2 linked regions of the Piscinibacter gummiphilus genome follow. Each later gene encodes a partner of the first gene's protein in a complex. Links are inferred from orthologs where the notes say so. Each region holds a gene or a part of one and is shown on either strand. Other genes may lie near its edges.

Evidence for each region. The genes of interacting proteins can lie anywhere in the genome.
Region 2: the proteins of trxA (region 1) and trxB are in contact, whole or in part, in a crystal structure (PDB 1F6M), measured with the Escherichia coli proteins. The link is inferred for Piscinibacter gummiphilus from one-to-one orthologs.

Annotation. Positions count from the first base shown.
Region 1 is NZ_CP015118.1:3,614,649-3,619,249, reverse strand. The notes cover bases 1-2,957. They hold trxA (thioredoxin TrxA), read right to left. Parts: upstream 1,666-2,957; coding sequence 1,336-1,665; downstream 1-1,335. Other genes in these bases: A4W93_RS16250 (serine/threonine protein kinase), read left to right, coding at 1,929-2,957; rho (transcription termination factor Rho), read right to left, coding at 1-1,108. Also shown: more of A4W93_RS16250, read left to right, coding at 2,958-3,776; A4W93_RS16245 (serine/threonine protein kinase), read left to right, coding at 3,790-4,601. UniProt on the Escherichia coli protein: Participates in various redox reactions through the reversible oxidation of its active center dithiol to a disulfide and catalyzes dithiol-disulfide exchange reactions.
Region 2 is NZ_CP015118.1:4,931,237-4,935,758, reverse strand. Bases 1-2,878 are described here. They hold trxB (thioredoxin-disulfide reductase), read right to left. Parts: upstream 1,982-2,878; coding sequence 1,019-1,981; downstream 1-1,018. Other genes in these bases: A4W93_RS22555 (Crp/Fnr family transcriptional regulator), read left to right, coding at 2,170-2,835; rpmB (50S ribosomal protein L28), read right to left, coding at 576-809; rpmG (50S ribosomal protein L33), read right to left, coding at 393-560; A4W93_RS22575 (hypothetical protein), read right to left, coding at 1-183. In the rest of the region: A4W93_RS22550 (DNA translocase FtsK), read left to right, coding at 2,980-4,522.

The DNA of each region.
Region 1 (4,601 bases):
GTTCCTCGCGGCGCGTGCCCGACTTGTTCAGAAGGATCGACGGGTAGACCCGCTTCTCGGCCATGCGGCGATCCAGGTGGATTTCGCAGTTGCCGGTGCCCTTGAACTCTTCGTAGATGACTTCGTCCATCCGGCTGCCGGTGTCGACCAGCGCGGTGCCGATGATGGTGAGCGAGCCGCCTTCCTCGATGTTGCGCGCCGCGCCGAAGAAGCGCTTGGGGCGCTGCAGCGCGTTGGAGTCGACACCGCCGGTGAGCACCTTGCCCGAAGACGGCAGCACGTTGTTGTACGCGCGGGCGAGGCGGGTGATGGAGTCGAGGAGGATGACCACGTCCTTCTTCATCTCGACCAGGCGCTTGGCGCGCTCGATCACCATCTCGGCCACCTGCACGTGGCGGGCCGCGGGTTCGTCGAAGGTGGAGCTGATGACCTCGCCGCGCACGGTGCGCTGCATTTCCGTGACTTCTTCCGGGCGCTCGTCGACGAGCAGCACGATCAGGTAGACGTCGGGGTAGTTGGCCGTGATGGCATGGGCCAGGTTCTGCATCATCACCGTCTTGCCGCTCTTGGGCGGGGCGACGAGCAGCGCGCGCTGGCCCTTGCCCAGCGGGGCGATGAGGTCGACGATGCGGCCGGTGATGTTTTCCTCGGCCTTGATGTCACGCTCGAGACGGAACTGTTCCTTCGGGAACAGCGGCGTCAGGTTCTCGAACATGATCTTGTGCTTGCTTTCCTCCGGGGTCAGGCCGTTGACACGGTCGACCTTCACGAGGGCGAAGTAGCGCTCGCCGTCCTTCGGTACCCGCACTTCACCTTCGATGGCATCGCCGGTGTGGAGGTTGAAGCGGCGGATCTGGCTGGGCGACAGGTAGATGTCGTCGGTGGACGCCATGTAGCTCGCGTCCGGCGCGCGCAGGAAGCCGAAGCCGTCGGGCAGCACTTCGAGCACACCGTCGCCGAAGACCTGCTCGCCCCCCTTGGCGCGCTTTTTCATGATCGCGAACATCAGCTCCTGCTTGCGCATGCGCGTGACGGCGTCGATTTCCAGTTCCTCGCCCATCTTGATGAGCGCGGAAACGTGGAGGGCTTTCAGTTCTGACAGGTGCATGGGTGGGGACCCTGGGGTGAAGCCAGTCGGGCGGATGCGCACAGGCGCGGCCCGGTGAAAGGTTCCGGGCAAACGCCCGGGCGAACGGAAAAGCTGGGGAGGGGGGCCGAACCCGAACGCCGCGTGATCCGTGGATCGATGCCTGGCGGGCCGGGTGGCAGAACTTCAGGCGATGAAGAGGGGCGCGCCGGCTTCAGCGGGCCCCGGCTCCATCGCGGTTGGGAGGATTATAGATGACCGTCGAGGAAGGCCGTCAACTGGGCTTTCGACAGGGCGCCGACTTTCGTGGCGGCCAGCTGACCGTCCTTGAACAGCATCAGCGTGGGGATGCCACGGATGCCGAACTTCGCCGGGACGTCGCGGTTCTCGTCGACGTTCATCTTGGCGATCTTCAGCCGACCGTCGTAGTCCTTCGACACTTCGTCGAGGATCGGGGCGATCATCTTGCAGGGGCCGCACCACTCGGCCCAGTAGTCGACCAGCACGGGTTGGCCGGCCTGGAGCACGTCGCTGTCGAAGGAAGCGTCCGTGGTGTGTTTGATCAGTTCGCTGCTCATGGTCATGTCCTAAAGCATGGGCCACCTGGCGAGAGGCCAAGTGGAACGGTTGGGCAATTTTGACACAAAGGTTCACCCGCCGTATCCGGGCGACCCCGGCGGCGTGCCTATGGTGGCGATAGCGCGGGCTTCGCAGCACGGCCGTGCGGTCGGTCGGAACGGGAATTAGGGCCGGTTTCACGCAGTTCATTTGCGCTTGCTCACCCGGCAGCCGGGGTCCAATAGGCCAGTCCCTCAGATTTCGAATTCGTCCGCTGCGCCCGATGTCCGCTCCCGAAACCACTGCTGCTGCCAAGCCGGCCCCTACACGGGCGTTCGGCCGCTTCGAACTGCGCCGGCTGCTGGGCAAGAGCGTGCGCAGCATGTCGTGGCTCGCGTTCGATCCGCGTGCGCAGCAGGAAGTCATGCTCACGATGCCGCGCACGCAGCCCGCCGACGAGGCCGCGCTGCAGGTGTGGAAGGGCGAGACGGAGCGTGCCTCTCGGCTGAACCACCCGAACCTCGCGCACGTCGTCGAGATCGGCGTGCACGAGCACTGGCCGTACGTCTCGGTCGACCGCCAGCTGGGCGAGACCCTCGGCGAGCGCCTGGAAGCCCAGCGCAACCTCGCCCCGGGCGACGCGGTCGACTGGACCATCCAGCTGCTCGAAGGCCTCGCCTTCGCGCATCAGGCCGGCCTCGCCCACGGCGACATCCAGCCGCACCAGGTGATCGTGAGCGACCAGGGTGTCGTGCGCGTGATGGGCCTCGCCGCCTGCGGCGTCACCTACGCCGCCGAGCCCGGTGGCCGCTCGACCCCGGTGGATGCCAACGGCCTGCAGGCCGGCCGCGCGGCCGCGCAGCGCGACGTGCTCACCGCGGGCCTGCTGCTGCACCTGATGCTGAGCGGCCAGCCCGCCCTCGACGAACCCGACACCGCCCGCGTGGTCGACCGCCTGCCGCCCGTGGGCCGCGACATCATCCGCCTGCCGTGGACCACGCCGCAGCCGGTGGCCGAAGGCCTGCGCGCCATCGCCAACCGCGCGACGGACCGCCAGGAACGCCAGCGTTACCACAACGCCCGCACGCTGCTCACCGCGCTCAACGGCTGGCGCGAGGCCGCCGCGAACGATTCGGGCGGCCCCCTCGCGCTGCTGCTCGACCGCCTCCACACCGTGGGCCACCTGCCGGCCTCGCCGGGTGTGGGCGCCCGCGTCGCCCGCCTCGCGATGGCCGAAGGCCAGCGCACCGACGAGATGGCCGCGCAGGTGCTCCAGGACATGGCCCTGAGCTTCGAACTGCTGCGCCACGTGAACTCCGCCCAGGTGCAGGGCACCCAGGCCTCCGGCGGCGCGCCCGTGCTGACGCTGCGCCGCGCCATCGCGCTCGTGGGCCTCAAGGGCCTGCGCCAGGCCGCCTCCGCGCTGCGCGCGTGGCCGGGGCCGCTGAACGAGACGAACGCGGCCGCGCTCGAACGCCTGATGGACCGCGTCCGCCTGGCCGGCCACGCCGCGCAACTGCTGCGGCCCCCGGGCTACGACCCCGAGGTCGTCTACCTCGTCACCATCCTGCAGAACCTCGGCCGCCTGCTCGTGCAGTACCACTTCCCGGACGAGGCCGAGCAGATCCGCGAACTGATGCAGACGCTGCCGCCGCCCGCGCCGGGCGAACCGGAACTGGCCGGCATGACCGAGGAAGCCGCCTCGTTCGCCGTGCTGGGCGTCGACACCGAACAACTGGGCGCCGCCGTCGCACGCCACTGGGGCCTCAACGACGAGGTGCTCCACATGGTGCGCCGCCTGCCCGCCGGCCGCCCGGTGCGGGGTGCCGACAGCGACGGCGACGTGCTGCGCCTGACCGGCAGCCTGGCCAACGAAGTGGTCGACCTCGTCACCACGCTGCCACCCACGAAGGTGGGCGCCGCGCTGGCCGCCGTCGCGCAGCGCCATGCGCGTGTGCTCGAGGTGACCGCGCGCGACATCGGTGAAGCCTTGCAGGCCGCCCGCAACGCGATGAAGGGCGGCACCGGCCCGGCCGTCGCCAGCACCCGGGGACTCGCGCCCGAACCGGTGGCCGCGCCGGCGGCACCGTCCGAATTCGCGCGCACGATGGCTGCGCGCAACGCCCACTGATCGACCGATTCCCATGGCTCTTCTCGCGCCCGCGCCCGTTGCCCAGCTGGGCCGCTTCGAGCTGCGCCGCCAGCTCGGGCGAGGTGCCCAGGCCACCGTGTGGCTCGCGTTCGACCCCCGCCTGGAGCGCGAGGTGGCCGTCAAGCTGATGCACGTGGGCGCCACCGTCAACGCCGCCAGCCCGTGGCTGCAGGAGGCGCGCAGCGTCAGCCGCCTGAACCATCCGCACATCGTGCCGCTCTTCGAGGCGGACATGCACGAGCAGCAGGCCTACCTCGTCTTCGAGTACGTCGCGGGGCAGACCCTCGCCGAGCGGCTGAAGTCGAAGGGCCCCATGCCCGCGCGCGAGGCGGCGCAGTTGATGGTCAACGTGCTCGACGCGCTGCAGACCGCTCACGCCGCCGGTGTCGTGCACCGCGACCTCAAGCCGTCGAACATCCTGCTCGACGACCAGTCCCGCGCCCGCGTGATGGACTTCGGCATCGCCGCCCGGGTCACCGACGCCGCGAAGCAGCAGGTGGTCGGCACGCCCGGCTACATGTCGCCGGAGGCCACGCACGGCGTCAAGCCGTCGCCGGCCATGGACGTGTTCTCGGCCGGCCTCGTGCTCGCCGAACTGCTGTCGGGCCGGCCGGTGATCGCCGAACGCGACCCGTTCCGCGCGATGTACCGCGTGGCCCACGAAGACCTGCGCCTGCCCGAACCCATGGGCGCCGACGTGGACGACGCGCTGCGCGCCATCGTCCAGCGCAGCATCGCGCGCGACGCGGCGAGCCGCCACGCCAGCGCGGCCGAGCTGCGCGACGCACTGCTGCAGTGGTTGAA
Region 2 (4,522 bases), 1.3 Mb from region 1 along the record:
GTTGAGGCCCTTGAACGAACCCGAGGCCACTGAACCGTTGGCACCCGCGCTGCTGGACGAGCTGGCCTGGCGGCCCATGCTCGAGGCGGCCTCGGCGTGGCAGGCCGCGAGTGCACCCACGGTGACCAGCAGGGACGCGAGACGCGCGGCGGTGTGCAGCGGGCGGGGGATGCGAATCGACATGGGGTCTCCGGAGGGGGCAGGGGCACCATGCCCTTGACCGATCCCGATTCTGTGATGCACCGCACGCTGCTGCACCCGGGACTTCCACGGGGTTCGTGTCGGAGGAACCCTAGGCTCTGTCGCCCAGGCTCCTGCGTCCGGACAACAAAAAACCCACCGGGCTTTCGCCGGGTGGGCTTTCTGGGTGTGGTGCGAGGACCGAGCGCGGATTACCGCAGCTTCGTTTCCTTGTACATCACGTGCTTGCGCGCCTTGGGATCGAACTTCATGATTTCGATCTTTTCGGGCGTGGTCTTCTTGTTCTTGTCGGTCGTGTAGAAGTGACCGGTGCCCGCAGAAGATTCGAGCTTGATTTTTTCGCGTCCGCCTTTAGCCATGATCTGCTCCTAGTTTCAGAGTTCGCCGCGAGCACGCAGGTCGGCGACGACCTGGTCGATGCCCACCTTGTCGATCAGGCGCAGCGCAGCGTTCGAGATGCGCAGGCGCACCCAACGGTTTTCGGTTTCCAGCCAGAACCGACGGTAGTGCAGGTTCGGGAGGAAACGACGCTTGGTCTTGTTGTTGGCGTGGGAAACATTGTTCCCCGACATCGGGCGCTTACCCGTGACTTGACAGACGCGTGCCATGACGCTTCTCCGTGTGTATCTCGTTTCAGGCATAGCGCCTAGAGCAAGTGTTTTCGCACTTGGTGGGCGCCCTTCGAAGGTCGGGCCGATCGAGTCAGCAGGGGATGCAACACCCGCGATGACCCGCAAACATCCGAACCGTTTTCGGCAAAGACGCTGATTATAGACTGCTTTTTGGCGTCAAGCCAAGCGTGTCTTTGCCGGACCGATCAGACCGCCCCGGCCTGCTCCAGGAAACGCTGGGCGTCGAGGGCAGCCATGCAGCCCGTGCCGGCGCTGGTGATGGCCTGGCGGTACACGTGGTCCTGCACGTCGCCCGCGGCGAAGACGCCCGGCACGGTGGTCATCGTGGCGAAGCCGTTGAGGCCGCTGCGCGTGACGATGTAGCCGTCCTTCATCTCGATCTGGCCCTTGAAGATGTCCGTGTTGGGCTGGTGGCCGATGGCGATGAAGCAACCCTTCACGGCCAGGTCCTTCGTGCTGCCGTCGGTGGTGCTCTTCAGGCGCACACCGGTGACGCCGGTCTGGTCGCCCAGCACTTCGTCGAGCGTGTTGAACACGTGCAGCTGCATCTTGCCGGCGGCGACCTTGTCGTGGAGCTTGTCGACGAGGATGGCTTCGGCGCGGAACTTGTCGCGGCGGTGGATCAGGTGCACCTTGGCGGCGATGTTCGACAGGTAGAGGGCTTCCTCGACGGCCGTGTTGCCGCCGCCCACCACGCAGACCTCCTGGTCGCGGTAGAAGAAGCCGTCGCAGGTGGCGCAGCCGCTCACGCCACGGCCCATGAAGGCTTCCTCGGACGGCAGGCCGATGTACTTGGCGCTGGCGCCGGTGGCGATGATCAGGGCGTCGCAGGTGTAGGTGCCGGAGTCGCCCTTGAGGGTGAACGGGCGCTGCGAGAAGTCGACCTGGTTGATGTGGTCGAACACGATCTCGGTCTTGAAACGCTCGGCGTGCTCGAGGAAACGCTGCATCAGCTCGGGGCCCTGGACGCCCATCACGTCCGCCGGCCAGTTGTCCACCTCGGTGGTGGTCATCAGCTGCCCGCCCTGGGCGATGCCGGTCACGAGCATGGGCTTCAGGTTGGCGCGGGCCGCGTAGATGGCGGCGGTGTAGCCGGCGGGGCCGGAGCCGAGGATCAGGACTTGGGCGTGCTTCGGGGTGGTGCTCATGGCGTTCTCAGGGACGTCGCGGGAGGATCGGCGAATGTTTTTCCGGACCGGGAGTTTGACATGGGGGCCAAACCCATTGGCGTCAAATCCGCTAATGGTGACAATACGCAAAATTTTTCCAAGCGTTAAGTTTTCACGCTTGAGTCCGATACCCTGGCAGATAGACCGACAAAGAAGGAGTGACTTCGATGGCCATGTTGTCCAACTTGGACCTGATCCGGCGTGTGCCGCTGTTTTCCCTGCTCACCAACGAGCAGGCGACGGCCATTGCCGACAGCGTGGTGAAGCGCCGTTTCCGGCGTGGTGAAATCGTGGTGGAACACGGCAAGAAGTCCAACGCCCTGTTCATCCTGCTCACCGGGCGCGCCCGGGTGCTGACGTCCGACTCCCGCGGCCGCGAGGTGATCCTCGCCGTGCTGCACCCGGGGCACTACGTCGGCGAGATGAGCCTGATCGACAACGAACCCCACTCGGCGACGGTGCGTGCCGAGGTGCAGACCGACATGCTGATCCTCGGTCGCGCGGAGTTCGCCCGCTGCCTGCCCGAGAACTCCAGTCTGTCCTACGCGATCATGCGCGGCCTCGTGCAGCGCCTGCGCAGCGCCGACCGCCAGATCGAGTCCCTGGCCCTGCTGGACGTGTACGGCCGCGTGGCCCGTTCGCTGCTCGACATGGCCGAGGACGACGGCGAGGTCAAGATCATCCGCAACAAGGTCTCCCGCCAGGATCTGGCCAAGATCGTGGGCGCGTCCCGCGAGATGGTCAGCCGGGTGATGAAGGACCTGGAAGACCGCGGGATGGTGGAGACCCAGGAAAACGGGTCCGTCATCATCAAGGAACGCCTGACGGGCTGATTCGCTTCGGCGGTCGGTGGATCCCGGCGTTCGCCGGGATGACCGGACGTGTGTGTCACCCCGACGAAAGTCGGGGCCCACCGCTCGCCGGCGCTCGGTGCACTTGCTTGCAGCAGTCCGGTGCAGATGCGCGACAATGACGGAATGACTTTTCCGCTCGGTTCGTTGCAGGCAGACGAAGACGGCGTCGTGCCGCCGCCGGCCAAGGCCCCCAAACCCCGCAAGCCCAAGGCCGAGAAGGTCGCCGCGCCGCCGCTCGCGACGCCCGTCTCGGTCGCGTCGCTGCGCACGCAGTTCGCCGTGATCGTCGGCGGCGTGCTGTGGCTGCTCGCACTCCTCGCCCTCGCCACGCACCATGCGGGCGACGCCGCGTTCTCCACGTCCGGCAGCAACGCGCTGCCGCTGAACAAGGTCGGGGCGCTGGGCGCCTGGTTCTCCGACCTCGCCTTCGTGCTGCTCGGCTACTCGTCCTGGTGGACGTTGCTGATCGCGCTGCGCGTTTGGCTGGGTTCGCTCGCGCGCCTGCTGCGCGGCGCCGAACACGCCGACCACGCGCCGCCCGCGCAGCCGCGCTGGTGGATCTGGGCGGGCACGGCGCTGCTGCTGTGCTCCAGCGCCGCACTCGAATGGACCCGCCTGTACCACTGGGAGGCGTCCCTCGCCGGCGGCCACGCCGGTGGTGTGCTGGGCTACCTGCTCGGCCCCCTCAGCATGAAGCTGCTGGGCTTCGCCGGCTCGGGCGTGCTGTGGATCACCGGCCTCGTCGCCGGCGTCGCGCTCGCCTTCCGCTTCTCGTGGCTGCACCTCGCCGAGAACATCGGCGCGTGGGTCGAGTCGTGGCGCGAGAAACGTGTCGAGCGCATCGAACGCGCGGAAGACCACCGCATCGGCGAGAAGGCCACGCGTGAGCGTGAGCTGGTGGTCGAGGTCGAGCACCAGCTGCAGGAAGACCACGCGCCCATCCTGATCGAGGCGCCGGTCATCGAGGTGCCCAAGTCCGAGCGGATCGTGAAGGAGCGGCAGAAGCCGCTGTTCACCGAACTCACCGACACGAAGCTCCCGCAGGTGGACCTGCTCGACGCGCCCCCGGGCCGCCAGGAGACCGTGACGCCCGAGACGCTCGAGATGACCTCGCGCCTCATCGAGAAGAAGCTCAAGGACTTCGGTGTCGAGGTGCGGGTCGTGGCGGCCTCGCCCGGCCCCGTGATCACGCGCTACGAGATCGAACCCGCCACCGGCGTGAAGGGCTCGCAGATCGTGGGCCTCGCGAAGGACCTGGCCCGGTCGCTCAGCCTGATCAGCATCCGCGTGGTCGAGGTGATCCCGGGCAAGAACTACATGGCGCTCGAGCTGCCGAACGCGCGCCGCCAGATGATCCGCCTGTCGGAGATCCTGGGCTCGGCCGTCTACAACGACGCGTCGTCGCAGCTCACCATGGGCCTCGGCAAGGACATCGTCGGTGCTCCGGTCGTGGCCGACCTCGCGAAGATGCCGCACTGCCTCGTGGCCGGCACCACCGGTTCGGGCAAGTCGGTGGGCATCAACGCGATGATCCTCAGCCTGCTCTACAAGGCCGAGGCGCGCGACGTGCGCCTCATCCTCATCGACCCGAAGATGCTCGAGATGAGCGTCTACGAGGGCATCCCGCACCTGCTGGCGCCGGTCGTCACCGACATGAAGCAGGCGT